DNA from 2 places in the Kitasatospora sp. NPDC001175 genome. Region 1 is predicted to be linked to the other one. Evidence: riboswitches for the same ligand, from Rfam matches in the RefSeq annotation. Region 1 holds a riboswitch; the other holds the start of a gene.
The links. Region 1 has a riboswitch for glycine ahead of gcvT (glycine cleavage system aminomethyltransferase GcvT). Riboswitches for the same ligand answer to the same signal wherever they lie in the genome.

Region 1 (14,371 bases):
CTTCCAGTAGCGGCTCGCGACCTCGTCGTAGTAGTCGCGGCGAAGTGCGGTCGCGTCTGGGGTGTCGAAGGACTCGGGGGCGAGGCGCCAGGAGGTCATGGCAGTTCTATAGCCGGGGGCGGCGAGCCCTGGCCAGCGAATTTCGGCAGGGGAGTGAGTGGCTACTCGACGCTCTGCCGGGCGGCGTACGCGACGAACTCGGCCCAGGCGGTGGGGGAGAAGGCCAGCTGCGGGCCGTCCTTGTCCTTGGAATCGCGGACGTGGACCGTGTGGGGGCGGGTAGCTACCTCGATGCAGTTGTTGCCATGGGCGTCGCTGTGGCTGGACTTGAACCACTTGAGGGGGGTGCTCATAGTTGCTCCGCTAGTTTGCTGATGAGACGTGCTGATTCCTCAACGGTCATGGCCTGCATGCGGATCATGCCGTAGCGCTGGGTGAGGGCGTTGACGCTCTTCCGGTCACTGTAAATCGCATGTGTCTGCTGCCCTTCCACATAGGCGAGCTGCTCATGCGTGGAGGTTTCGAGCAGGTAGAACGGCCCAGTGAGGCCGACATGAACAGTACTCCCTGAGGGGAGCACCTGGACCGAGAGATTACGCAACTCTCCTGCAGTTAGAAGGTGCTGGAGCTGTTGCTTCATTACTTCTCTCCCACCTACGCCGGTCTGCAGCGCCGCCTCGTAGATCACGAAGCTGAAGAGGGCTGGCGGTCTGCGGGTCAGTTTCTCCTGCCGCTTGAGCCGGAATGCCACTCGCTCCTCGACGATGTCCTCGTCCGGGGGCGGGCAGTGGCCGCCCAGCAGAGCTCTCGCGTAGCCCTCTGTTTGCAAGAGGCCTGGGATCAGTAGGGACTCGAACGCTTGCACAGCGATCGCGTCCTCCTCGGCTGCCATGAAGTCCTGTACGTGAGTCGGGAGCTTCTCCGGCTTCAGGTACTCCGTTGCGGCGATCAGCAGACCCCGCGCGCCGCACAAGTCGTCCGCCACCTGAAGCAGTTGCGGCGTGGGCCGCCGCCGCCCCTGTTCCATTGACTTGATGGTCTCGTACTGGTAACCGGCCTCCTCGCAAAGTTGCTCGCGGGACACCCCCGCCCGCTCACGCCAGAGCTTGATCTGGCTACCGCAATACCGCCAATTCATCGGCGGCGGTGATGCCTCGCTCGTCAACTCGCGCCTCCTATCGGCTCTATGCACGCCACGAGTACAACCGCTTCCGTACGCGCGCCGTGGCTCCCGAGAGTAGGGCCGCGACGGGATCGTAAGAGGGCCGATCGATGGAATCCGCCCCTTCCGGATGACATCCGACGGCCCGTTCAGTGCCAGCCGTGAGCCCCAAGGATCTTGATGACCGTGCGTCCCGCCCCGCCCAGAGTTCCCGTCGCCGCGCCCCCGGAGGTCGAGTGGCGCCTGCCACGCCACTTCCGCAGCGTGGGCCGCGCCCGCAGCCTGCTGCGCGACCAGGCGGCGACCTGGCAACTCCCCTCCGAGGCGGCCGAGATGGCGGTGCTGCTGCTCAGCGAGCTGATGACCAACGCCTGTTGGCACGCCCGCCTCCCCCGGGGCCGCCACATCGCCGCCCGCTGCGTCCGGTATGCCGACCGCCTGCGCGTCGAGGTCTCCGACGCGAGCAGTGAGATGCCGAAGCCACGCCAGGCGGCACCCGACGACGAGTCCGGCCGGGGCCTCGCCCTGGTCGCCGCCCTCGCTGACGCCTGGGGCGCCCACCCCCGCGACTGCGGCATCGGCAAGACCGTCTGGTTCGAACTCGGCCTCCCGCCGGGCGACTCACAGCCCGATGCCCCACAAGGTGCCCCGGTAGCGGACCGGTAATCCGACCACCGGCCAGAGCCGCGAAACCGCGTGACCTCGGGCTGGTTCAGCTGCTGAGACCACCCCGGGTCGAAGGGCAGGGACGGGCGGCCGGTGACCTGCACCTACACTCCCGGGGTGCCAACTCATCAGCTGATAGCCGTGGCCGTCGGCCTCACCATCGGAATCGTCTTCGGACTGCGCCTTCGCCGCGCGAACCAGCGCCGCGCGGGCAAGCCGCTGTCGTTCGACTTCAAGGCGCACGGCGGTCGGAACTTCATCGATCAGACGCTTCTCATCACCAATCCGAACGCGAGCGACGTGGCCCCCGTGCTGGCGTTCACGGCCCTGGGCAAGGACGGGAGCGCCGTGCCCGGGGTCCAGGTGACCACCGCTTTCGGCAGCGACCAGGGCAGGCTCGTGGTCCACTCGGGCAGGGGTTTCGACGTGCTGGCCTTCAGCGGTCCCGACGCGGCCCTGGTCGCCGACGTCCGGGTCACCGTCAAGAAGATCATCGCGATGCGGACGGCCGGCCCCGCAGGCTACATCGAAGCGGAACCGCTCGACGGGAACGGCAAGCAGGTGAGCAGGTTCGCCCCGTTCGCGGCGGTCGTCCTGCGGAACCCGCATCCGGTGCCCGTCTCGCGCCGCATCGTCCACCTGGCCTACGACTCGCCGAAGGCGGGAGCCTCGCAGCAGGTCGTCCACCGCACCCCGATCGGGAGCCTGGCCGTCGTGCCGGCCGGGGGCGAGCTGGTCGTCCCTGTCTCCGAGCAGGTCGCGGCCGAGATCCGGCGCTGCTCGGCCGGCCGGGCGGTCAGCGTCAAGACGTACCCGTCGTCCTGCTAGTGCCGCATCGGCCGACGTCCGCCCCGGCGTTCCCGTCCCTCGCGCCGTTCTGTGAGCCGGTGGGCTCGTGGCCGTTTCCGGGAGTTGGAGGAGAGCTCGGACGGCTTTGGTCAAGAGCCCGGTCCCTTGTGCATCCCGTTCAGGAAAGGCTGGATCGCTGGGCGCGTCCCACCTTACGGTGGCGCCATGAGCAATCACTCCGAAGCGCCTGTCGCGCCCGTCGAGGCCTATGAACCCCCCTACTACGTGGCTGTCTTCACCGCGGTGCGAACCCAGGACCAGAGTGGCTACAGCGAGACCAACGCACGCATGGAAGACCTGGTGAAGGACGTCCCCGGGTTCCTGGGGATGGACCACGCGCAGACGCCTGGCGGGCTGTCCATCACCGTCGGGTACTTCCGCGACGCCGACGCCCTCGCGGAGTGGCGGGGCGACGCCGAGCACCGCGCGGCGCAGAAGCGCGGGCAAGCCGAGTGGTACCAGAGCTACACGCTGCATGTAGCGAAAGTGGAGCGGAGCCACGGGTTCGTGCGAGCGCAGGTCGCGCAGAGCCCGACAGCAGGCTGACCAGCCGAAGTCACCTCGGCGACCGTTCCGCCACAAGCTCGCATCGAACGGGTGGGCGTGCCCCTCGCGAGCCCGATCCGGCGCCGCATCAGAGAACCTTCGCACTCCGATGACCGGAAGTCCCCGGCCCGCAGGGCGCGGACCGGGGACTTCGGGCTTGCTCAGCGCGGGGGCGTCAGCACTCGATGACGTTGACCGCGAGGCCGCCGCGCGAGGTCTCCTTGTACTTGATCTTCATGTCGGCGCCGGTCTCCTTCATGGTCTTGATCGCCTTGTCGAGGGAGACGTGGTGGCGGCCGTCGCCGCGCAGGGCCATCCGGGCGGCGGTGACGGCCTTGACCGAGGCCATGCCGTTGCGCTCGATGCAGGGGATCTGGACCAGGCCGCCGACCGGGTCGCAGGTGAGGCCCAGGTTGTGCTCGATGCCGATCTCGGCGGCGTTCTCGACCTGCTCGGGGGTGCCGCCGAGGACCTCGGCCAGGCCGCCGGCCGCCATCGAGCAGGCGGAGCCGACCTCGCCCTGGCAGCCGACCTCGGCGCCGGAGATGGAGGCGTTCTCCTTGAAGAGCATGCCGATCGCGCCGGCCGCCAGCAGGAAGCGGACGATGCCCTCGTCGTCGGCGCCCGGGATGAAGTTCAGGTAGTAGTGCAGGACGGCCGGGATGATGCCCGCCGCGCCGTTGGTGGGGGCGGTGACCACCCGCTGGCCGGAGGCGTTCTCCTCGTTGACGGCCATCGCGTAGAGGGTGACCCACTCCATCGCGTTCGCCGGGCCGATGCCCTCGGCACGCAGCGCCCGCGCCCCGGCGGCGGCGCGCCGGCGGACCTTGAGCCCGCCCGGCAGGATGCCCTCGCGGGCCATGCCGGCCGCGACGCATTCCTTCATCACGGCCCAGATCTCCAGCAGCCCGGCCCGGATCTCGGCCTCGCTGCGCCAGGCCTTCTCGTTCTCCAGCATCAGACCGGAGATGGACAGGCCGGTCTCCCGGGTGAGGCGCAGCAGCTCCTCACCGGTGCGGAAGGGGTAGCGCAGCGCGGTGTCGTCCGGCTTGACCCGGTCAGCGCCGATCGCGTCCTCGTCCACCACGAAGCCGCCGCCGACCGAGTAGTAGGTCTTCTCCAGCACCGGGACGCCGTCGGCGTCGTACGCTGCCAGGGTCATGCCGTTGGCGTGGTAGGGCAGGGACCGGCGGCGGTGCAGGATCAGCTGGGTGCCGGGGTCGAAGGGGATCTCGTGGTCGCCCAGCAGGAGCAGGCGCTTCTCGGCGTTTATCCGCTCCACGTCCAGGTCGGCCTTGTCGACGTCGACGGTGCGGGGGGAGTTGCCCTCCAGGCCGAGCAGCACGGCCTTGGGGGTGCCGTGGCCGTGGCCGGTGGCACCGAGCGAGCCGAACAGCTCGGCGCGGACGGAGGCCGTCTGGGCCAGCAGTCCCTCCGACTTCAGGCGGCGTGCGAACATCCGGGCCGCCCGCATCGGGCCGACCGTGTGCGAGCTGGACGGGCCGATGCCGATGGAGAAGAGGTCGAAGACGCTGATGGCCACGGTGGACGTCCTTGTCTGGGTCTCGTGGAAGGACTTGCTAGCGGTACATGGGTCGGGGCACCGCGCTCACTGTCCAGTGTGCGCGGTGCCCCGGAGTTCCAGGTGACGGCGGCGGAGTGAGGCCGGTCACCCAGGGCGGGACGCCGGTGGCTCCCGGGGAGGCCTACAGCTCCGGGTAGAGCGGGTACTTCGCGGCCAGCGCGGTGACGCGGGCCCGGAGCGCGGCGGCCTTCTCCTCGTCGAAGGAGGGCAGCAGCGTCTCGGCGATGACGTCGGCGACCTCGCGGAAGTCCTCGGCCTGGAAGCCGCGGGTGGCCAGGGCCGGGGTGCCGATGCGCAGGCCGGAGGTGACCATCGGCGGGCGCGGGTCGTTCGGGACGGCGTTGCGGTTGACGGTGATGCCGACCTCGTGCAGCCGGTCCTCGGCGTCCTGGCCGTTCAGCTCGCTGTTGCGCAGGTCGACCAGGACCAGGTGGACGTCGGTGCCGCCGGAGAGGACGGAGACGCCGGCGGCGGCGGTGTCGTCCTGGAGCAGGCGCTCCGCCAGGATCTTGGCCCCCTCCAGGGTGCGGCGCTGGCGGTCCTTGAACTCCTCCGAGGCGGCGACCTTGAAGGCCACGGCCTTGGCGGCGATCACGTGCTCCAGCGGGCCGCCCTGCTGGCCGGGGAAGACCGCGGAGTTGATCTTCTTGGCGAACTCGGCCTTGGAGAGGATCACACCGCCGCGGGGGCCGCCCAGGGTCTTGTGGGTGGTGGTGGTGACCACGTCCGCGTACGGGACCGGGGACGGGTGCAGACCGGCGGCGACCAGGCCGGCGAAGTGCGCCATGTCGACCATCAGCAGCGCGCCGACCTCGTCCGCGATGCGGCGGAACTCGGCGAAGTCCAGCTGGCGCGGGTAGGCGGACCAGCCGGCGATGATCAGCTTCGGCTGGTGCTCCTTGGCCAGGCGCTCGACCTCGGCCATGTCGACCAGGCCGGTCTTCTCGTCCACGTGGTACGCGGCCACGTTGTAGAGCTTGCCGGAGAAGTTGATCTTCATGCCGTGGGTCAGGTGGCCGCCGTGGGCCAGGCTCAGGCCCAGGATGGTGTCACCCGGCTGGATCAGCGCGAACATCGCGGCGGCGTTGGCCTGCGCGCCCGAGTGCGGCTGGACGTTGGCGTGCTCGGCGCCGAACAGCTCCTTGATCCGGTCGATGGCGATCTGCTCGACCACGTCGACGTGCTCGCAGCCGCCGTAGTAGCGCTTGCCGGGGTAGCCCTCGGCGTACTTGTTGGTCAGCACCGAGCCCTGGGCCTCCATGACCGCCACGGGGGCGAAGTTCTCGGAGGCGATCATTTCGAGGGTGGTCTGCTGACGGTGCAGCTCGGCGTCGACCGCCGCGGCGATCTCGGGGTCGAGCGCGTGCAGGGACTGGTTCAGAACCGTCATGGAGATGGGTCTTCCTGTGGGGCGGGGCAGGGGACCTGAGGAGGCGTGGGGCGGCCGCCGCGCTGCGGCCGCCGCCCCCGAGGGGCCGGAAGGGTCAGGCGCCGATGAAGGCGTCGTACCCGGCGGCGTCGAGCAGCTCGTCGGTCGCGGTGACGCGGACCTTGTACAGCCAGCCGCCGGTGAAGGGCTCGCCGTTGACCAGGGCCGGGTCGTCGATGACGGCCTGGTTGATCTCCACGACCTCACCGGTGGCCGGCGAGAACAGGTCGCTGACCGACTTGGTGGATTCGAGCTCGCCACAGGACTCACCCGCGGTGACGGTGTCACCGACGTTCGGGAGCTGGACGTACACGATGTCACCGAGCGCGGTGGCCGCGTGCTCGGTGATGCCGACGGTCGACACGCCGTCCTCGTCGGCGGCGGTCAGCCACTCGTGCTCCTTGCTGTACTGCAGGTGCGTGGGGTTGCTCATGGCGTCATTCTCCAGGATCGCAAGAGGGTAGGGCGAAGCCGTCCGCTGAGCGGACCGGACAGGCGGGGGTTATGAGACGGCCGGGGCGGGCCGTGGGCTCAGCGGGCGCGCTTGTAGAAGGGCAGCGCGACGACCTCGACCGGCTCGTGCTTGCCGCGGACGTCCACCGCAACTGCCGTACCGGGCGCGGCGTGTGCGACGTCCACGTACGCGATGGCGATCGGCTTGCCCAGGGTGGGGGAGGGGGCGCCGGAGGTGATCCGCCCGATCACGGTGCCCTCGGCGTCGACCACCGAGTACTCGGCGCGCGGCACCCGCTTGCCCTCGGAGACCAGGCCGACCAGCTTGCGCGGCGCCTTGGACTCGGCCTCGGCGGCGGCCTGCTCCAGCGCCTTGCGGCCGACGAACTCGCCGCCGCCCGTGGTCTTGTCGAAGCGGACCACCCGGCCGAGCCCGGCGTCGAAGGGGGTCAGCTCGGTGGAGAGCTCGTGCCCGTACAGCGGCATGCCCGCCTCCAGGCGCAGGGTGTCCCGGCAGGACAGGCCGCACGGGACCAGGCCCTTGTCGGCACCGGCCGCGCTCAGCGCGTTCCACAGGTGCTCGGCGTCGCCGGGGGCGCAGAAGACCTCGAAGCCGTCCTCGCCGGTGTAACCGGTACGGGCCAGCCAGACCTGACGGTCGGCCACCGTGGCGGGCAGCAGCGCGTAGTACTTCAGACCCGGCAGGTCGGCGTCGGTGAGCGAGGCCAGGATGGCGTTCGCCTCCGGGCCCTGGACGGCGAGCAGCGCGTAGGCGTCCCGGTCGTCCCGGACCGCGGCGTCGAAGCCGGCCGCGCGCTCGGTGAGCGCGTCCAGCACCACCTGGGCGTTGGAGGCGTTGGCGACCACCATGTACTCGTCCTCCGCGGTGCGGTAGACGATCAGGTCGTCGAGGATGCCGCCGTCCTCGCGGCAGATCATGGTGTAGCGGGCGCGCAGCACGCCGAGCGCCGAGATGAAGCCGACCAGTGCGTGGTCGAGCAGCTCGCCGGCCTGCGGGCCGGAGACGGTGATCTCGCCCATGTGCGACAGGTCGAACAGGCCGGCCTTGGTGCGGACCGCGATGTGCTCCTCGCGCTCGCTGCCGTAGCGCAGCGGCATGTCCCAGCCGGCGAAGTCGGTCATGGTCGCACCGAGGGAGCGGTGCAGGGCGTCGAGCGCGGTGTGACGGAGGGACACGGCGGAACTCCTTGGCTGGGGCACTCAGGGGTTGACCTGCGTACGGGCACACGGGGGTGGAGTCTCCCCGTCTGTCGTCACAACCTGAGAGCTTCACCGCTAACCAAGGATGGCGGCTTGCACCGTGGGTGGGCGCACGGCGCGGCCGTGTCCACTTTCCAGATCTGCCTCGCCCGTGCGGTAGGGGTGCCTGAGAGATTCCGGGGAGGACTTGCTCCTTCGGCGCCGGCCCGTGCCCGTGCAGGGCACTCCGGACTCTCCCGCGCGGGTTCGAACGGCCAGTATGAAATTGGGCGCTGCGTATGAGCGCGCTCATCATGGCATGCCGGGTGGGCCGAGGGGGAGAGGGGTCGGACATCTCCTCCCCAGGTGGGGCGGGTTCACCCTTGCGGTACGGGGGCGCATCGGGGACGGACCGCCTCCCGCTACCCTTCTGGCAGCGGTGGAGACCGGGGCAGCACCCGGTCAGGTTGGAGGGGCAGGAGCCGATGAGCTACCCGGCTGGCGAGACGCAGGCATGGGCTGAGCCCGGTACGGCCCCGACGGGCGGCGGCTGGCCCGCCAACGAGCTGGAGCAGGTGCTCACCGCCGCGCTCGGCGAGCCCGGCGCGACCGCCAGGGTGGTCGAGGTGCTGGCCCGCAGCCAGGTGTGGATCCCGCTGCCGGCCGGTGCCGACCCGCAGGGCGCCTCGCTGGACCTGCCGACCATCGAGCTGGCCGGCGCGCCGTACGTCCCGGTCTTCTCCTCGCAGGAGGTGTTCCTGCAGCACGCCCCCGGGATGCCGTTCGCTGTCGCCCCGGTCTGGGAGTTCGCCCGCGGGCTGCCGCTGGGGGTCGGGATCGCGGTCAACCCTCAGGCCCCGGTGGGCATCCCGATCCCGCCCGAGGGGGTCGGCGAGCTGCGGCGCGGCCCGCAGGGTGACCGCTGGCAGGGGCAGCCGGACGGCGCCAAGGTGGCGCTGCGCGAACCCGAGCCGCACGAGGAGCCGTACGCCTTCCTGGCCGCCGCCGCCGCCGAACTCGCCACTCTGCCCGGGGTGCTGACGGCCCGTCGGGCCTGCGCCTCGGTGGAGGGGGACGCCCCGGCGCTGTTCGTCGGGGTGCAGTTCGACCCCGACCTGCTGACCGATCCGGCACAGGCCAACGAGGCGCTCGGCCGTGCGCTGGGAACCGCCCCGCTGCCGTACGGCGTCCACCTGGTGCTGCTCGACCTGGTCGCCGACCCGGTGGTGGAGTGGCTGCTCACCCGGGTGCAGCCGTTCTACGTCCGGGGCTGAGCTGGTGAGTAAGGGGCGGTGGTGTCAAGTCCGTCGGCGCCGCCCCATAGGCTGCTGCCCGGCAGCGGCGTACGGTCGGGTGAGCGGCCCGCTGTCCGAGTAGCGGCAGCGCGTGCCGACGGACGAGTACGGAGAGGGCCCGACGTGAGCGAGCAGGGCATCGGGGCACCCCGGACCAGGGGGCGGTGGACGCGTACGTCCGCCATGCCCGGAGCGCTCGCCCGGGGCACCCGGCCGGAGGCGGGGGCATGAACGGCACAGTGGCAGGCGGCGCACCGGGCTGGGGCCAGCCCCCGGCCGCACGTCCGGCGGCCGATCCGGCTGCCATCGAGCGTGCCCTGCGCGACGTCGCACCGGAGCGCTGGGAGGCGTACGAGAACCTGCTGCGCGCCCTGGCCGAGGGTCAGGTGTGGATGCTGCTGTGGCACGGCACGCCGGGCAGCCCCGACGCCCAGTACGGGAACATGGACATCGGCGGGCACGGCTACGCACCCGCCGTCACCTCGCCCGAGCAGTTGACCGCGAGCGGCTGGGCCCGCGGCCATGAGGTGATCTCCGGGCTGGAGGTCGCGAACGCGCTCTACCGGACCCGCTGGGGCCTGTGGCTCAATCCCCATGTGCCGGGCGGCGGCATCGGCGTCCCGTGGGCCGACCTGCGCCGGATCGCGGCCGGGCTGGACCGGCTGCCCGCGGGGCCGCTCCAGCTGGGCGAACCCCAGGTGCAGGCACCCCAGTTCTACGCGGTGCTGGAGCAGCAGGCCGCCGAGGTGCGCCCGCTGCGCTCGCTGCGCCGGGCCTGGGTGCAGCCGGCCCTCGGCGAACCGTACCTGGCGATCGGGCTGGACCTGTACGACACCTCGCCGCCCGCCGTCGAGGCCGCCCGGGCCCTGGTGCAGCGGGCGGCCGCCCATGCGCCAGAGGGGCTAGCGGTCTCCACCGTGCTGATGGCCGACGACTACGACCCGGTCGCGATGTGGCTGCGCGCCTGCGCCCGCCCGTTCTTCGACCGCGACGCCTGGCAGGGCCACCCGACCCGCTGACCGGGGAGACCCCCCGGAGGGAGGGCGACCGCGTGACCGGCCGCCCGCCGAGCCGCAATCCCGCCCGGGCGGCCCTGTGGGCGCCGGGTGGCCGCAGGGCTCGGACGGCATGTCAGTTCGCATGCGTGTGGCATCTTACCGGCACTGCGCCAGGTGGCTGAAGGGCCTCATGCGGCCGGATTCACCGTGCATGCCCGCAGATCACAGCTTTGCATCCTTCGGCTGCCAGGGCTGGCGCAAGGTTGTCCGAATGACGGAGAGTCTGCGCAAGCAATGACGGCGCCCGCCCCACAAGGGCGACATCGCGCCGACTGCCTGACCCCGCGCGCTGTGCACGCTGCGCGGCAGCACTTCGGCATGTCCTGCTCCGAATGCAACTCCCGCACCACTTGGCACTGTTCGCACTTCCACCGCGCGCCCGACGTCCGGCGCGATGTCAAGTGCACCCGTGAACAATCACTTCTTCACTGCCGCACCCGGGCACCACCGCACCGACGCACCCGCACCACACCGCAAATGTCGCGACAACCGGACCGTCCTCGGCCCGGGCCCTGACCGGGTCCGGTCACTCCGGGTACGGCCAGGACCGTGGGCCGGCCACCGTCGGCGAGGGGAACGAACTGACACATGACCACACCCACCGAGACCACCGGGTCCGCCCCTGAAGCCGGACCCGCCGAGGCCCCGTCGAAGCAGATCGAGGGCCGCTCACCGGGCCGGATCGCCTGGAGCCGGTTGAAACGCGACAAGATAGCCATGGCCGGCGGCATAGTGGTGATCCTGCTGATCCTGGCGGCGATCCTCGCGCCGGTACTGACCTCGCTGTTCGGCCATCCGGCGGACCAGCCGCATCCGGACCAGATCAACGCGGACACCGGCCTTCCCAAGCACCCCTTCGGCGGGATCAGCGGCGACTTTCTGCTGGGCGTCGACCCGGTCTTCGGCCGTGACGTCTTCAGCCGCATCGTTCACGGCGCCCAGATCTCGCTCACCGTGGCCTTCCTCTCCGCCGGCGTCTCGGTGGTGATCGGTGTACTGATGGGCGTCGCCGCCGGCTACTTCGGCGGCTGGGTGGACGCGGCGATCAGCCGGGTGATGGACGTCCTGCTGGCCTTCCCCCAACTGCTCTTCAGCATCGCGCTGGTGTCCGTGATGCCCGACAGACTGCTCGGGCTGAGCGGAACCGGCGTCCGAATGGCGATTCTGGTCCTGGTGATCGGCTTCTTCGGCTGGCCCTACATCGGACGCATCGTCCGCGGTCAGGCGCTGTCGATGCGCGAACGCGAATTCGTGGACGCGGCTCGCAGCCTCGGCGCCGGCAGCGGTCACATCCTGCTGCGCGAGCTGCTCCCGAACCTGGTGGCGCCGGTCCTGGTCTATGCGACCCTGATCATCCCCACCAACATCCTGAGCGAAGCGGCACTCAGCTTCCTCGGCGCCGGCGTCAAGCCGCCGACGCCCTCCTGGGGACAGATGCTCTCCGACGCCACCAAGATCTACCAGGTCGATCCCACCTACATGGTGATCCCGGGCCTCGCGATCTTCATCACCGTGCTCGCCTTCAACCTCTTCGGTGACGGGCTGCGCGACGCGCTCGACCCCAAGGGCAACTGAGCCCGCTGCACCACCCCAACTCCCAAGGCCGGCCGGCCGTTTCCGGCCACTGCCCGACTCGGGTGCCCCACAGCCCTCGGCGGACCGCTCAGGCCCGCGCATCTTCAGGAGGATCCGTACTCATGAAGCGAAACCGGACGCTCGCCGCCGCCGCCCTGGTGGCCACGCTGGCCCTCACCACCTCAGCCTGCGGCGGCTCGAAGGGCGGTGGTACCTCCGGTGCCTCCGGCACCTCCGGCGCCGGCTTCAACGCCGCCGTGGACAAGGTGGTCAACCCCTCTGACAAGAAGGGCGGCACCCTCAACCTCTGGACCAGCACCGACGCCGACTCCTGGGATCCGGGCCGCGCCTACTACGCCTCGGTCTGGAACATGGAGCGCTTCTACACCCGGACCCTGCTGTCCTTCGACGCCAAGCCGGGCAAGGACGGCCTGAAGCTGGTGCCGGACCTGGCCAGCGCGCAGCCCGAGATCTCCAGCGACGGCAAGACCTACACCTTCAAGATGAAGAGCGGCCTGAAGTTCGAGGACGGCTCCCCGATCACCTCGAAGGACATCAAGTACGGCATCGAGCGGCCGTTCGCCGCCGACGTGGTCGCCGGCGGCCCGACATACCTGATCAACGACCTGGACCAGGGCCAGAACTACAAGGGTCCCTACACCGACTCCGACCCCAACAAGCTGGGTCTGAAGTCGGTCGAGACCCCGGACGACACCACCATCGTCTTCCACCTGGCCAAGCCGGACTCTTCGTTCCCGTACCTGCTCGCGATGGGCCCCGCCGCGCCCGTGCCGCAGAAGCTGGACACCGGTGCCAAGTACGGTGACCACCCGGTCTCCTCGGGCCCGTACAAGTTCAAGTCGATCGAGCCCGGCAAGGGCATCGAGCTGGTCCGCAACGAGAACTGGGACCCGGCCAGCGACCCGTACCGCAAGGCGCTGCCGGACGTGGTCAAGCTGACCGTCACCACCAACTCGGACGACATGGACGCCCGGCTGCTCAACGGCACCGCGGACATCGACTACTCCCAGACCGGTCTCTCCCAGGCCGCCCAGGCCAAGGTCCTCGCGGACCCGAGTCTGAAGGCCAACACGGACGACCCGTTCACCGGCTTCATCCGCTTCATCTCGATCATCCCGAAGGTCGCGCCGTTCGACAACATCCACTGCCGCAAGGCCGTGATGTACGCCGCCGACACCACCGCGCTGCAGACCGCCCGCGGTGGTTCCTACGCCGGTGCGATCTCCGGGAACATGCTGCCGCCCAACATCGCCGGCTACGACAACTACGACCCGTACGGCCTGACCCAGGGCAAGCCGCAGCTCGACAAGGCCAAGGAGGAGCTGAAGGCCTGCGGCAAGCCGGACGGCTTCACCACCACCATCGCGGTCCGTGGCAACAAGGACAAGGAGGTCAACACCGCCGTCGCCCTGCAGACCGCGCTGAAGGCCATCAACGTCACGGTCAACGTGGACCAGTACGACGGCAAGCTGTACCAGTCCGTGATCGGCGCGCCCGACGTGGTCCACCAGAAGGGCTACGGCCTGATCGTGATGGGCTGGGGTGCCGACTTCCCGAACGGCGCCGGCTTCCTGCAGCCGCAGGCCGACGGCCGGTTCATCACCAAGACGGGCAACGCCAACTACCCCGAGACCGACGACCCGCAGATCAACGCCTGGTTCGACCAGGCGGCGGCCGAGCAGGACCCGGCCAAGGCCGCGGAGATCTACAAGCAGATCAACCACAAGATCACGGACAACGCGACCTGGCTGCCGATCGTGGACGACAAGGCGCTGAACTACCGCAACCCGCGCCTGACCAACGTCTACTTCAACGACGCCCTGCAGGAAGTGGACTTCCAGGCCCTCGGCGTCTCCGACGGCAAGTGATCCGCACCGCCCGCGTCCCTAGTTCGCTCCGCTAGTCCGAAGGGCAGGTGAAGGCTCCGTCCGGGCCGGCCGGCACCCCTACCGGGGTCCGTCGGCCGGTCCCGGCGGCGCCGACCGCAGTGCTCGTGTATTTCATCCGACGGCTGGTCAACGTCGTCGTCATGCTGCTGGTGGTCTCTGCGGTCACCTTCGGCATCTTCTTCATGGTGCCCAAGCTCACCGGCAGTGACCCCGCGCTGCTGTACGTCGGCAAGATCGCCGACAAGGCCGCGGTCGAAGGCATCCGCCACAAGATGGGCCTCGACAAGTCGATCCCGGAGCAGTACTTCCTGTTCCTGAAGGGCCTGTTCGTCGGCCGCGACTACAGCACCGGTGTCGACGTCACCCACTGCGCCGCTCCGTGCTTCGGGTACTCCTTCAAGACCGAGCAGGCGGTCTGGCCGCTGCTGCTCGACCGACTGGGCGTCACCGCCTCGCTCGCGGCCGGTGCCTCCGTCATCTGGCTGGTCTTCGGCACCGCCACGGGTGTGGTCTCCGCCCTGCGCCGCCGCACCATGCTGGACCGCATCACCATGACCACCGCGCTCGCCGGCGTCTCGCTGCCGATCTACTTCACCGGCATGCTGGCCAGTGCGATCTTCGTGTACCAGCTCGGCTGGTTCCC
Region 2 (14,371 bases), on a different contig from region 1:
CCACCGAGCAGCTGCTGGAGGAGTGGGCCGCGGTGGTGGACGCGGCTGGACGCTAACACGGCGGTCGCATGCCGGGGTCGAGGGAAGCCGAAGGGTTACCCCGGCCCCGGCAGGCTGTTCCAGGGCCCGTCGAGCGGCCGGACGGTGGTTCGTGGCCTACCCGGCCGGTGCCGGGTGGCTTGCGGGGGCTGTGCACCCGCCGCATCCGCGACGTGGGACGATGTACCGCATGCCAGCACCGAGGACGCCGAGTGACCGGGACGGACGCTATTCGCGTCCCGACGCTTCGATGTCCCTCCTGACCAACGTGATGGACCACAGCCTCGACGACGGTTATGCCGAGGCGGCCAGGTTCCGCGGGGCGGAGGGCACCAGCAGGCTGCCCGGCTCCCTGCGCGGCCGGCTGACGCTGGCAGTGGGACTGGCCCTTGCTGCGGCGGTGGTGACAGTGGGTGCGGTCAACAACGAGGAGGCGGCACCGACCCTGGCCAAGGAGCGGGACGCGCTGATCCACCGGGTGAACGACGCCACCAGCGGTGCCGACAGGTTGCAGAAGCAGGTCGAGAGCCTGCGCGACAAGGTCGGGCAGGCCCAGCAGCAGGCCCTGCGATCCCAGGGCGACGGCGGACTCGCGGCGGTCGCGGGACAAGCGGGCACGGGTGAGGTGTCGGGTCCCGGGGTGAAGCTGGTGATCGAGGACGCCTCGGGTACCGGGGCCGGCGGTTCGGCGAACAATCCGCGCCAGGCCGACGGTTTCCAGAACACCGGGCGGCTGAGGGACCGCGATCTCCAGCTGATCGTGAACGGGTTGTGGATCGCCGGTGCGGAGGGCATCGCGATCAACGGGCAGCGGCTGACCGTGCTGTCGGCCATCCGGGCGGCGGGCGATGCGGTGCTGGTCGACAACCGGCCGCTGGTGCCGCCGTACACGGTGCTGGCGACCGGGGACGGGCAGGGGCTCGCCACGGCTTTCCAGAACGCGGAAGCCGGGCACTACCTGCGGCTGATCCAGGATGCGTACGGGATCAAGTCCAACCTCTCGACGCAGAAGAAGGTGACGCTGCCGGGTGCGCTGGGCATCACGCTGCGGTACGCACGGCCGGTGACCGCGGCGCCGACGCCTTCGCCTTCGAGGTCGGCCTCGGCCTCGGCCGCTGCCGCCTCGCCGTCGTCCAGTACTCAGCAGTCGTCGAGTGCTTCGCCGTCGTCGAGTGCTTCGCCGTCACCCAGTGGGGCGACCAGATCCAGCAAGAGTCCGTCGATCCCCGCAGGGACAGGAGCAGCTACACCGTGATTGCCGTACTTGGTCTCGTGATCGGGGTGGTCGTCGGCGTCTTCGTACAGCCGGAGGTGCCGGATGCCGTGGTGCCCTATTTGCCGATCGCGGTGGTGGCGGCCCTGGACGCGGTGTTCGGCGGTGTCCGGGCGATGCTGGACGGGATCTTCGACGACAAGGTGTTCGTGGTCTCGTTCCTCTCCAACGTCGTGGTCGCGGCGCTGATCGTCTTCCTCGGTGACAAACTCGGGGTCGGCTCGCAGTTGTCCACGGGCGTGGTGGTCGTGCTCGGTATCCGCATCTTCTCCAATGCCGCGGCGATCCGGCGACATGTGTTCCGGGCCTGAGAGGGGGAGGGATGAGCGAGGACGAGAAGACCAAGCCCGAGGCGGAGAAGGTCGAGGCGGCGAAGCCCGAGGCGAAGACGCCTGCGGCGGTGACCGCTGTCGTGGTGCCCGCCGCCCCGCCGACGGCCGAGGAGCAGGTGGAGGAGCAGCCCGAGGAGAGCGGTCGGGACGGCGCGGCCGACCGTCCGGTCACGGCGCCCGACGACGCCAGACGCCGGTTGAAGGCGGCGTTGTGGCCGCCGCGCCTCTCGCGCGGTCAGTTGGTGGTGGCCGTGCTGCTGTTCTCGCTCGGCCTCGCGCTGGCGATCCAGGTGCGTTCGACCAGTGACCACAGCAACCAGCTCCGTGGCGCCCGCCAGGAGGATCTGGTTCGTATCCTCGACGAACTGGACAGCCGTCAACAGCGTCTCCAACAGGAGAAGACGCAGCTCGAGCAGTCCCTGACCCAGTTGGAGAACAGTTCCAACCAGGCGAAGGAGGCTGAGGAGCAGACCAGGAAAAAAGCGACCGAGCTCGGAGTGCTCGCCGGCGCCGTCAAAGCCACAGGTCCGGGCATCGTACTGACTGTCGATGATCCCCAAGGGCAGGTGAAGGCGGATATGCTGCTGGACACCCTGCAGGAACTTCGAGCGGCGGGGGCGGAGGCGATTCAGATCAACGATGTGCGCGTGGTGGCGAGCACCTACTTCACCGATACGTCGGCGGGTGGTGTGCAGATCGACGGTAGGAAGGTGTCGCAGCCGTTCCGATTCACCGTGATCGGGAACCCGCAGGACCTGACGCCTGCTCTCAACATCCCGGGTGGTGTGGTGCGCACCCTGGAGAAACAGCAGGCACAGGCCACGATCACGGTGCCGCAGTCGGTTACCGTGGATGCGCTCGCCACCCCGAAGACCTCCCAGTACGCCACGCCGGCGGCAAAGTGACGGCACGACTGCCGTACGGTCCGTCAGTCGTGCCGCGCCCCGGACGGTGGGCGCACGGCCACGGTCGGCGACAATGGGACGTACCACTCGATCAGCGCCGGCCGCGGGCCGGGTCAGCTGTATGTCCGAGCCTCTCACCCTGCCCCGCGGGCGGGTCTGTCACACGCAAGGAGACTCGCCCGTGAGTCTGTTCTCGAAACTGTTCGGTCGTAACAAGCGGGGGGCCGCGGCGGAGGCGCCGACGGCGCGTCACCGGATGTCCGACGACGACGCCGCCGTCCCCGGGATGCGGTCCGCGGACCAGCAGAACCAGTACACCGAGCGTCCGCTGTTCCGCGACGGCGGCGCCAATCAGGCACCGTACGGCGCGTCGGTTGATTCCTCGGGCGCCGCGCGCATAGCTTTCGAGTCGGGACCCTCAACCTCTGCTGGAGGGTTTGCTCCGGATCCGTACGCCGGGCATGCCCCGTCGGGCGTGCCGAGCCAGGAGGCTGTGAACATGACTGCCGGTGCCCTTCCCTGTCCCCGGTGCGGGAACCAGAACCCGGCGGCCGCCCGCTTCTGCAACAACTGCGGTACGGCGCTGCGCGGTGGGTCGATGCCCGAGGGCGCGGCGGAGACCACGTCGACCATCTCGATCTCCGGTCTGGAGTCCTACGACCCCACCGCCACCGGAACGGGCGCCACTCCGGCGCTCTCGGCCGAGGTGCTCTCCGCGATCGACGCGCTGCCGCCGGGTTCGGCCCTGCTGATCGTGCAGCGCGGCCCGAACTCAGGCAGCCGCTTCCTGCTCGACTCGGATGTCACTACGGCGGGTCGCCACCCGGAGGGGGACATCTTCCTGGACGACGTCACCGTCTCTCGTCGCCACGTCGAGTTCCGCCGGACCTTCGGCGGGTTCTCGGTGGCCGACGTGGGCAGCCTCAACGGCACCTACGTCAACCGGGAGCGGATCGACCAGGTGACGCTGAACAACGGTGACGAGGTGCAGATCGGGAAGTACCGGCTGGTGTTCTTCGCCAGCCCGCAGCGGGGGTTCTGAACCACACCGGGGGTACTGAACACGACGTCGGCAGGAGCCCCGAGTGACCGCGCACACCCCTTCATCCGTCGAGGCCATCCACGTCCCCGGCTCGCGTCGAGCAGCCGGGGGCCGGCGGCGCGGTGACGAACTGCTCAGCATCGGTGCGGTGCTGACCTTCCTTCGGGACGACTTCCCGGAGGTGACCATCTCCAAGATCCGCTTCCTGGAGGCGGAGGGGCTGGTGGAGCCGCAGCGGACGCCCTCGGGCTACCGCAAGTTCAGCCCGGCCGACGTCGAGCGGCTCGCGTATGTGCTGCGGATGCAGCGGGACCACTACCTGCCGCTCCGGGTGATCCGGGAGCACCTCGACGCGATGGAGCGCGGCGAGGCGCCGCCGGCGCTGCCGGCTCCGGACGCCCGGCCCGGTCCGCTGGACGAGGCGGACCGGGAGCTGGTGGCGGCCTCCGGTGCGGTGGCCGGGGTCCGGCTGGGCCGCGCCGAGCTGCTGGCGGCGGCGGAGGCCGGCGAGTCGGAGCTGGCCGAGTGGGAGTCCTACGGGCTGCTCGCCCCCGGTCCGGACGGCGGGTACGACGGCGAGGCGCTGCAGGTGGCGCGGCTGGTCGCGGAACTCGGACGTTTCGGCCTGCAGCCGCGTCATCTTCGGGCCATCAAGGCGGCGGCGGACCGGGAGGTGGCGCTGGTCGAGCAGGTGGTCGCCCCGCTGCGGCGGCACCGGAACCCGCAGACCCGGGCACATGCCGAGGCCACCGCGCGTGAGCTGGCCACCCTGTCGGTGCGGTTGCACGCCGCGATGGTGCAGGCGGGGCTGAAGGCCAGGCCGGCTCAGTGAGCTCCGTACGGCAGGGCGGAACCGTTCCTTCACGGCCGGAAACCGGCCTCCGGGGGCGTGCGGGTACCTGTGCGGGAGCGCCCCGACCGGCTGCGCTTTCATATCCGCGGCAGGGGTCATAGGGTTGCCACTGTGAATGAGCTCGACGTCGTGGGTGTCCGGGTGGAGATGCCTTCCAACCAGCCGATCGTGCTGCTGCGGGAGGTTGGGGGAGATCGGTATCTGCCGATCTGGATCGGTCCTGGCGAGGCGACTGCGATCGCTTTCGCCCAGCAGGGTATGACTCCGGTGCGGCCGCTGACTCACGACCTGTTCAAGGACGTGCTGGACGCGCTGGGCCAGCAGCTCACCGAGGTCCGGATCAGTGATCTCAGGGAGGGCGTGTTCTACGCCGAGTTGGTGTTCTCCGGCGGTGTCGAGGTCAGCGCGCGCCCGTCGGACGCGATAGCCCTCGCCCTGCGGACCGGTACGCCGATCTTCGGGAGCGAGGAGGTGCTCGCCGAGGCGGGCATCGCGATCCCGGACGAGCAGGAGGACGAGGTGGAGAAGTTCCGCGAGTTCCTCGACCAGGTCTCGCCGGAGGACTTCGGTGGTGGCCAGCAGTAGCGCCGGACCGCCGCAGCGTCGCGGGAGACCGGGGGAAGCACCGGCTGCCGGACGCAAGTCTCGTTTTGCCAAAGGTCGTCCGTCTACCCACACTTGAGGCACGAAAAACCACACCATCGAGTGACATTGGTGGTGAGCCTCGGCGTGGCGATCGTTGACGGGTCACTGGCGACTGCCTACCGTCAGGAGTGGCTCCGGTGAGTTACTCCACCCGGGCCCATACAGCCCACAGGACGAGCGGACGGAGGTAGGCATGAGCGGCTTGGGCGACGAAGCAGCCGTTGGAGGCCCGTGCTCCGTGCACGTACCACGCTCAGGGCGGAAACTGCTGCTGGAGCGGGCCCGGGAGGCCGCGGTCGTCGAGCAGCAGCAGGAGCGGGAGCTGCCCAGGGTCGGGCGGTTCCCGGCCGTGCAGCCCGGGCAGCCGGCGATCGAGCGGCCGGCGCCCACCTCCGAGCTGGTGGGCTACCGGGGGCCGACGGCCTGTGCCGCGGCCGGGATCAGCTACCGCCAGCTGGACTACTGGGCCCGTACCGGGCTACTGGAGCCGAGCGTGCGAAGCGCGTACCCGGCCAGTGCGCAGCGGCTCTACAGCTTCCGCGACATCCTGCTGCTCAAGATCGTCAAGCGTCTGCTGGACGTCGGAGTCTCGCTCCAGACCATCCGGGTGGCGGTGACGCACCTGCAGAGGGCCGAGGTCGTCGACCTGGCCGGGCTCACCCTGATGTGCGACGGGGCCACGGTCTACGAGTGCACCTCCCCGCAGCAGGTGGTGGACCTGTTGAAGGGTGGTCAGGGGGTCTTCGGCATCGCGGTCGGCGCGGTCTGGCAGGACCTGGAGGCCACGCTCGGGCGTCTGCACGCCGAGCGGACCGACACCGGTGAGACGCTGATCGGGCACGACCCGGCGGACGAGCTGGCCCAGCGCCGCAACCGGGCCGGCTGAGCCGGCGACCGAGGTCGTACGAGGGCCCGGACGGGGAACCGTCCGGGCCCTCGTCGTCGTCCGGGCAGGTGAAACGATCACGAGGGGGACTCGGTGGGATGGAGCTCGCGGCCTAGGCTGCCCCGCTGGCTGGCACTGCGGACGAGACGGGGGCAGCGGCGTGCGTTCCAGGCGGTCACGCTGCTGAGCGCGCTGGCGCTGGCCCCGAGTACCTGGCTCTGGCTGAGTGAGACGGACCGGGTCGACACCGTGCAGGCCGTGCCGGGCGCCCCGGTGGCCGTGGTCTTCGGCGCGGGTCTGTTCAACGGCGAACCGTCCCCGTATCTCGCGCACCGGCTGGACGCGGCGCTGGCGCTGTATCAGCAGCGCAAGGTGGAGGCCATCCTGGTGACGGGTGACAACAGTCGGGACGACTACGACGAGCCCGATGCCATGCGCCGCTACCTGGTCGACCACGGGGTGCCGCGGATCCGGGTGGTGGAGGACTACGCGGGCTTCGACACCTGGGACTCCTGCGCCAGGGCCCGGCGGATCTTCGGAGTGGACCGGGCCGTGCTGGTAAGCCAGAGCTTCCATGTACGGCGGGCGCTGGCACTGTGCCAGGCGGCAGGCATCAGGTCGTACGCGGTCGGGGTGCCGGAGCCGGGGAACGCCACCTGGTACTACGGCGGACTGCGGGAGATCCCCGGCGCGGGCAAGGCGGCGCTGAACGCCTGGCTGAAGCCGGACCCGCAGTTCCTCGGCGCGCGGGAGGACGGGATCGCCCGGGCGCTGGCGGACGCGGCGGGGCACTGACCTCCGCGGATTCGGGCGGACCGCCGCACGGGAGTTGTCAGACCCCTGAGGGATGATCGGCAGGTGCGGACAGTGCCGAGCATCATCCACCTCGACATGGACGCCTTCTTCGCCGCGGTGGAGCAGGCGTCCAAGCCCAGCCTGCGCGGCAAACCGGTGGTGGTCGGCGGCCTGGGCGGCCGGGGGGTGGTGTCCACCGCCTCGTACGAGGCGAGGCGCTTCGGGGTGCACTCGGCGATGCCGATGGCCCAGGCCCGGCGGCTGTGTCCGAACGCGGCCTTCCTGGCTGGGCGCTTCCAGGCGTACCGGCAGGTGAGCGAGATCGTGATGGGCCTGTTGAGGGAGCTGTCGCCGCTGGTGGAGCCGCTCAGCCTGGACGAGGCGTTCGTGGATCTGGAGGCCGGGCCGTACGGTCCGGCGCTGGCCGACGCCGGCCCGCAGGAGGGGGCCCAACTGGTGCGGGCGATCGCGGAGGACCTGCGCGCGGACATCCATGCGCGGACGGCGCTGACCGGTTCGGTGGGCGCGGCCGGCTCGAAGCTGATGGCGAAGATCGCCTCGGAGCAGGCCAAGCCGGACGGCCTGGTGCTGATCGGGATCGGATCCGAGCGGGCGGTGCTGAGTCCGCTGCCGGTCCGGGCGCTGCCCGGGGTCGGCCCGGCCACCGAGCAGGCGCTGCGGCGGGTGGGCCTGGCGACGGTGGCCGATCTGGCGGAGGCGGGCGAAGAGGAACTGGTCCAACTGCTCGGCCGGGCGCACGGGACGGGGCTGTACGCGACGTCCATAGGGCTTGACGAGCGCGAGGTGGTGCCGGACCGGGACGCGAAGTCGGTTTCGGTGGAGGACACCTTCGAGGTGGATCTGGCCGACCGGGACGTCATCCTGCGCCAGGTGGAGGTGCTGACGGCGCGCTGCGTCCAGCGACTGCGGGCGGCGGGACGCTCGGGCCGGACGGTGGTGCTGAAGGTCCGGCGGTTCGACTTCTCGACCCTGACCAGGTCGGAGACCCTGCGGGCGCCGACCGACGACGAGGGGGTGATCGCCGAGACGGCGCGGCGACTGGCGATGCAGGTGGACATCACCGGCGGGGTGCGGCTGCTCGGGGTCGGGGTGTCCCAGCTGGCCGACTTCACCCAGGAGGACCTCTTCGCCCAGGCTGCGGCGCAGGCGCAGGCGCAGGCGACGGCCGAGGCGGGGGAAGCCGCCGACGCGACGGAGGAGCCTTCGGAGCCCGAACCGGGCGAAGCGCGGGCGAAGGACGCCGTGCCGCCGACCGGGCGGCGCTGGCTCCCGGGGCAGGACGTGACGCACGCCGAGTACGGCCCGGGGTGGGTCCAGGGCAGCGGGGTCGGCCGGGTCACCGTACGGTTCGAGACGCCGTACGGCCCGCCGGGGCGGGTCAGGACGTTCGCGATCGACGATCCGGGGCTGGAGCCCGCGGATCCGCTTCCTCTGCGGCAGTAGCCGTAAGCCCGTGCCGATGGATGGTGAAACGTTTCAGCAAGCACGCGGAAACGCTGTGGCCCCGTACCCGGAGACATCCGGGTACGGGGCCACCTGTCGGGCCGGGCCCTGGGCGGGTCGCGATGCCCTCACCGCCCGCCGGGGCCCAGTCCCCTCGCGCCCTGTCCCTGAGCGCGAGGGCGGGCGCCTCGTCAGACGCCGGTCTCGACCAGCTCCGACTCGGAGCCGCTCGCCACCGGAACGGCGGTGGCGGGTTTGATGCGCCGGATCGCGAACGGCACCACGGCGGCCACCAGGCACATCGCGGCGGCGACCCAGAACGCGTGCTTGTAGGCGTCCAGCGTGGGCAACTGGATCGGCAGCGGGATCGGGAACTTCATGGTGTCGCCGGTCAGGATCGCGCCCATCACGGCGGTGCCGATGGCGCCGCCGACGGTGCGCAGTACGGCGTTCATGCCGTTGGCGATACCGCTCTGCTCGGCCGGGACGGCGCCGTTGATGTACGCGGGCATCGCGGCGTAGGCGAGGCCGACGCCGAGGCCGAAGACGGCGGAGGCGAGGTAGATGTCACCCTCGGCGCTGTGCCGGACGGCCAGGTAGGCCATCGAGGCGGCGCCGAGCGCTCCGCCGAGGACCAGCGGCAGACGCGGGCCGCTGCGGGCGATCAGCAGGGCGCCGACGGGGGCGGCGACCATCGAGCCGATGGCGGAGGGCAGCAGCATCACGCCTGCGTGCAGCACGGTGGCGGTGAAGCCGTAGTGGGCGAACTTCGCGGGGGTCTGGGCGAAGTTGCTGATCACCATGAAGGAGCCGTACATCCCGAAGCCGATGAGCAGGCCGGAGATGTTGGTGAAGGCGACGGCCGGGCGGGACATCATCTTCATGTCCACCAGCGGGTGGCTGACCTTGACCTCGATGGCGATCCAGATCAGGGCGACCACGGCGGCGACGGCGAACAGGCCCAGGGTCTTGGTCGAGGTCCAGCCCCAGTGGTTGCCCTGGCTGACGGCGACCAGCAGGGCGCAGAGCCAGCCGGCCAGGGTGAGCGCGCCGAGCGGGTCGGCGCCGCCGTCCTTGTCGACGACCGGGTCCTTGGGGACGCGCAGGGCGACCAGAGCGACCGCGATCAAGCCGAAGATCAGGCCCATCCAGAAGATGGACTTGTAGCTCCAGTGCTCCAGCAGCAGGCCGGTGGCGACCAGGCCGAGGCCCGAGCCGACGCCCATCGAGGCGGAGATCGCGGCGACGCCGCCGGTGACCTTCTCCCGGGGGAGCTCGTCACGGACGATGCTGATCGCCAGCGGGAGCACGCCACCGCCGGCGCCCTGCAGGACGCGGGCGACGACCAGCCAGGTGAAGGAGTGGGTGCCGACCGCGAGGGCGGAGCCGGCGACCAGGCCGGCCAGTGAGATCAGCAGCATCGGCTTGCGGCCGCGCAGGTCGCCGAAGCGCCCCAGTAGCGGGGTCAGCACGGCGGCGGAGAGCAGGTTGGCCGTCATCAGCCAGGTGATGTTGGAGCCGGCGGTGTGCAGCTCCTTGGCCAGCGACGGCAGGATCGGGACGACCGCGGTCTGCACCACGCTGAACGCCAGCATCGCCAGGATCAGAGCGGGCAGCACTCGTGCGCTGCTCGGCTTCTCGGCCGTGGAGCTGGGCTGTGGTGCCTCACTCACGGTTCTTCCTCCAGTTCAGGTCCCTCGGCGGTTGTGGCCAAGGGCGAAAGTCAACGAACTGAAGTAACGATGCACATGGATAGTTCAGACTGTCAAATATCTACGGTTGAAAATTAGGCAAACCGGTCGCCCCGGCTCCGTTTCGTCCGGTGCCGGGGCTGGAAGCGAAGCGACGGGTCAGGCGTGGCGCAGCGGTTCGGGACGGGCGGGCGGTGGGGTGGAGGGCGTCGCGCCCGGGGTGGTGGGAGCGTCCGGGGTGGTGCTGTCGTACACCTCGACCTGCTCCCGGCGCAGCTCCTCGCGGATCACCTGCTCCTCGGTGTACCGCTCGACCACCAGGCGCACCCGCTCGACCGGCGCCAGGTACTTGCGCAGCACCGGCCGCTCCTCGCGCAGCGTCACCTCCTCGACCGCGTCGGCGAGCTCCTGGTCGCTCAGTGCGGCCCGCTCGGACTCGGTCACTGGCACGCGCTCGACCCGAACCCGCTCCCGGGCGAGCCGTACCCGGCGCTCCACGGACTCGGTGGTCACGTACTTGCGCAGCCGCGCGGTGCCGAGGACGTGCCACTCGGTGCTGATGTCGAGGCGCTCCTCGCGGCAGGTGATCTCGATGGGCCCGGCCGGCGCGCCCTGGGCGGCCGCCCGGTCCGGGGTGGGGGCGTGCACCGCCCGCCCGTTGGACCCGGTGGTTCTGAGGGCGGGCCTGTCCGCCACGGCGGGGCTCTTGACGTGGTCGGCCGGCGGCGTGGCAGGCTGTGCGGTCGGGCTTGGAGTCGGAGCCGGAGCTTGAGTCGGCGGTGTGAAGCCGGCCGTCGCGCGCTCCCCGGTGGCGGGTGCTGCCGGAGTGGCGGGTGCGGAGGGCGCCGGGGGTGTGGCAGGTGCGGGGGCTGCCGCGGGCGTGGGCTGGGTGGCGGGCGGGTGCGGTCCGGTCGACCCGACGGAGCCGAAGTCCCGGTCGGTGGTCTTCGAGGTGCGGTTTGCGGGTGCCGCCGAGGGGGCGCTCGCGTCCAGGCCGTAGTAGCGGTAGAGCTGCAGCTCCTGTGCGGGCGAGAGGTGCTGCCCGACGCCGAAGTCTGGCGATTCCTTGATCAGTGACTTGTCGTACGGGACCCTGAGTTCGTCGCCCGAGAACTCACTGGTGGTCAGCGGGACGAAGGCATCCCGGCCGAAGATCCCGGTTCGCACCGCGGCCCACTCGGGCTCACCCGTCGCGTCGTCGAGATAGACCTCGTCGACCGTGCCGATCTTGTCACCGTTCCGGTCGACCGCCTTGTGGCCGATCAGGTCCCGCGGATCGATGTCGGTCTGCACGCCGTCCTCCACTACGTGCTCCTGGGGGAATCCCGTCTGGTGGGCGGCTTGGAGGAGCTGTCCGACCGCCACTTCACACGAAAAGCCATCAAGTCGGACAGCGGCTACCCGAAGGCAGCCGTACGGGAGGGCGTTGGGCTGTCCGGGGTCGTCGGTGTTCCGCCCGATCGCCCCCGACCGACCGGTGATCTGCGGGGTTTCCGCTGGTACCCTGGGCGCGACCGCCGAGCCCGCTCGGGAGAGTCCCCAATCCCCGTTGAACTGCGGGAAGTGGGGCGCCGAAGGAGCAAACCCTCCCCGGAATCTCTCAGGCATCCGTACCGTGTGGGCTAGGTCACTCTGGAAAGCAGGGCAGGGCTGTTGGCGCGGGAGCCGGCGGCACCACCCTCACCGACGGTGCAAGCCGATGGACGCCCCCCGGGCCTCCCGCGCGGCGAAGCTCTCAGGTCCCGATGACAGAGGGGGAGGCCTGTCGGGTTCACACGCACATCGGACCACCGCTCCCACAGCGGCGGAGCCCAACGACGTGTGCACCCCCCCCCGCCGGTCCGCGACCAGGAGGCCTCGACCCCCATGAACGCCCAGCCGACGCTCGCCGAGCTTGAGCAGGCCAGCCCCTTCGAGACCCGCCACATCGGCCCCGACACCGCCGCCCAGGACAAGATGCTGGCGCAGGTGGGCTACGGCTCGCTGGACGAGCTGTCCGACGCCGCCGTGCCGGAGGCCATCCGCAGCCTCACCGCGCTCGGCCTGCCCGCCGGTCGCAGCGAGGCCCAGGTGCTTGCAGAGCTGCGTGAACTCGCCTCGCGCAACCAGGTCCTGCAGCCGATGATCGGTCTCGGCTACTACGGCACGTTCACCCCGCCGGTGATCCTCCGCAACGTGCTGGAGAACCCGGCCTGGTACACCGCCTACACCCCGTACCAGCCGGAGATCTCCCAGGGCCGCCTGGAGGCGCTGCTCAACTTCCAGACCCTGGTCTCCGACCTGACCGGGCTCGCCACCTCCGGTTCCTCGCTGCTGGACGAGGGCACCGCCGCCGCCGAGGCGATGGCGCTGGCCCGCCGGGTCACCAAGGTCAAGGGCGGTGTCTTCCTGGTCGACGCCGAGACCCTGCCGCAGACCGTCGCGGTGATCAACACCCGTGCGGTGCCGACCGGCGTCGAGGTGGTCGTCGCCGACCTGTCGGACGGCATCCCGGCCGAGATCGCCGAGCGCGGCGTCTTCGGTGTGCTGCTCCAGTACCCCGGTGCCACCGGTGTGGTCCGCGACCTCGCCCCGGTGATCGAGCAGGCGCACGGCCTGGGCGCGATCGTCGCCGTCGCCGCCGACCTGCTGGCCCTCACCCTGCTGAAGTCCCCGGGCTCGCTCGGCGCCGACATCGCCTGCGGCACCTCGCAGCGCTTCGGTGTGCCGATGGGCTTCGGCGGCCCGCACGCCGGCTACCTGGCCGTCCGTGCCGAGTACGCCCGCAACCTGCCCGGCCGCCTGGTCGGTGTCTCGGTGGACGCCGACGGCAACCGCGCCTACCGGCTGGCGCTGCAGACCCGCGAGCAGCACATCCGCCGCGAGAAGGCCACCAGCAACATCTGCACCGCTCAGGTGCTGCTGGCCGTGATGGCCTCCATGTACGCCGTTTACCACGGCCCCGACGGCCTCGCCGACATCGCCCGCCGCACCCACCGCTACGCCGCCGCGCTGGCAGAGGGTCTGAAGGCCGGTGGCGTCGAGCTGCTGCACGGTGAGTTCTTCGACACCGTCACCGCCCGCGTCCCGGGCCGGGCCGCCGCGGTCGTGGACGCCGCCCGCGCGGGTGGCGTCAACCTGTACCAGGCCGACGCCGACACCGTGTCGATCTCCTGCGACGAGACCACCACCCGCGAAACCCTGGCCGCCGTCCTCGCCGCCTTCGGCATCGAGGGCGTCGAGCTGGACGAGAACGCCGAGGCGCTGCCCGCCGCGCTGCTGCGCGAGGACGAGTACCTCACCCACCCGGTCTTCCACGACCACCGCTCGGAGACCGCGATGCTGCGTTACCTGCGTCGCCTCTCCGACCGGGACTACGCGCTGGATCGCGGCATGATCCCGCTGGGCTCGTGCACCATGAAGCTCAACGCCACCACCGAGATGGAGCCGGTGACCTGGCCGGAGTTCGGCCAGCTGCACCCGTTCGCCCCGGTGGACCAGGCGGAGGGCTTCCTGACCCTGATCCGCCAGCTGGAGCAGCAGCTGGTCGAGGTGACCGGCTACGACGCCGTTTCCATCCAGCCGAACGCCGGCTCCCAGGGCGAGCTGGCCGGTCTGCTGGCGGTGCGTGCCTACCACCACGCCAACGGCGACACCCAGCGCGACGTCTGCCTGATCCCGTCCTCCGCGCACGGCACCAACGCGGCCTCGGCCGTGATGGCCGGGATGCGCGTGGTCGTGGTCAAGACCCTGACTGACGGCGACGTGGACGTCGAGGACCTCAAGGCCAAGATCGAGCAGCACCGCGACCAGCTCTCCGTGCTGATGGTGACCTACCCCTCCACCCACGGTGTGTACGAGGCCCAGATCACCGAGATCTGCGGCATGGTGCACGAGGCCGGCGGTCAGGTGTACGTGGACGGTGCCAACCTCAACGCCCTGGTCGGCCTGGCCAAGCCGGGCAAGTTCGGCGCGGACGTGTCGCACCTGAACCTGCACAAGACCTTCTGCATCCCGCACGGTGGCGGCGGCCCGGGCGTCGGCCCGGTCGCGGTGCGCGCGCACCTGGCGCCGTACCTGCCGAACCACCCGCTGCAGGCGGAGGCCGGCCCGGCCACCGGTGTCGGCCCGATCTCGGCCGCGCCGTGGGGTTCGGCCGCGATCCTGCCGATCTCCTGGACGTACGTCCGGCTGATGGGCGGCGAGGGCCTCAAGCGTGCCACCCAGGTCGCGGTGCTGAACGCCAACTACATCGCCAAGCGCTTGGCCCCGCACTTCCCGGTGCTCTACACCGGTCCCGGCGGCCTGGTCGCGCACGAGTGCATCATCGACCTGCGTCCGCTCACCAAGGAGACGGGCGTGACGGTGGACGACGTCGCCAAGCGCCTGATCGACTACGGCTTCCACGCCCCGACCATGTCCTTCCCGGTGGCCGGCACGTTGATGATCGAGCCCACCGAGTCCGAG

Region 2: another riboswitch for glycine. It lies ahead of gcvP (aminomethyl-transferring glycine dehydrogenase); the one in region 1 lies ahead of gcvT (glycine cleavage system aminomethyltransferase GcvT).

What each region holds. Positions count from the first base shown of each region.
Region 1 covers NZ_JBSFJU010000038.1:46,505-60,875, reverse strand. The annotation lists gene ACWDAK_RS25120 (GNAT family N-acetyltransferase) at 1-99, opposite strand, end outside; gene ACWDAK_RS25115 (DUF397 domain-containing protein) at 162-353, opposite strand; gene ACWDAK_RS25110 (helix-turn-helix domain-containing protein) at 350-1,165, opposite strand; gene ACWDAK_RS25105 (ATP-binding protein) at 1,343-1,828, shown strand; gene ACWDAK_RS25100 (hypothetical protein) at 1,946-2,656, shown strand; gene ACWDAK_RS25095 (antibiotic biosynthesis monooxygenase family protein) at 2,843-3,223, shown strand; gene ACWDAK_RS25090 (L-serine ammonia-lyase) at 3,399-4,766, opposite strand; gene glyA (serine hydroxymethyltransferase) at 4,930-6,198, opposite strand; gene gcvH (glycine cleavage system protein GcvH) at 6,293-6,670, opposite strand; gene gcvT (glycine cleavage system aminomethyltransferase GcvT) at 6,769-7,887, opposite strand; glycine riboswitch at 8,056-8,160, opposite strand; gene ACWDAK_RS25070 (enhanced serine sensitivity protein SseB C-terminal domain-containing protein) at 8,376-9,164, shown strand; gene ACWDAK_RS25065 (enhanced serine sensitivity protein SseB C-terminal domain-containing protein) at 9,413-10,204, shown strand; gene ACWDAK_RS25060 (ABC transporter permease) at 10,832-11,818, shown strand; gene ACWDAK_RS25055 (ABC transporter substrate-binding protein) at 11,941-13,707, shown strand; gene ACWDAK_RS25050 (ABC transporter permease) at 13,827-14,371, shown strand, end outside.
Region 2 covers NZ_JBSFJU010000043.1:49,456-63,826, reverse strand. The annotation lists gene ACWDAK_RS26810 (mannose-1-phosphate guanyltransferase) at 1-56, shown strand, start outside; gene ACWDAK_RS26805 (DUF881 domain-containing protein) at 290-1,294, shown strand; gene ACWDAK_RS26800 (small basic family protein) at 1,291-1,623, shown strand; gene ACWDAK_RS26795 (DUF881 domain-containing protein) at 1,635-2,549, shown strand; gene ACWDAK_RS26790 (FHA domain-containing protein) at 2,731-3,591, shown strand; gene ftsR (transcriptional regulator FtsR) at 3,668-4,423, shown strand; gene ACWDAK_RS26780 (bifunctional nuclease family protein) at 4,556-5,029, shown strand; gene ACWDAK_RS26775 (MerR family transcriptional regulator) at 5,283-5,975, shown strand; gene ACWDAK_RS26770 (SanA/YdcF family protein) at 6,069-6,770, shown strand; gene ACWDAK_RS26765 (DNA polymerase IV) at 6,834-8,234, shown strand; gene ACWDAK_RS26760 (MFS transporter) at 8,426-9,907, opposite strand; gene ACWDAK_RS26755 (PRC and DUF2382 domain-containing protein) at 10,085-11,218, opposite strand; glycine riboswitch at 11,444-11,551, shown strand; glycine riboswitch at 11,553-11,684, shown strand; gene gcvP (aminomethyl-transferring glycine dehydrogenase) at 11,792-14,371, shown strand, end outside.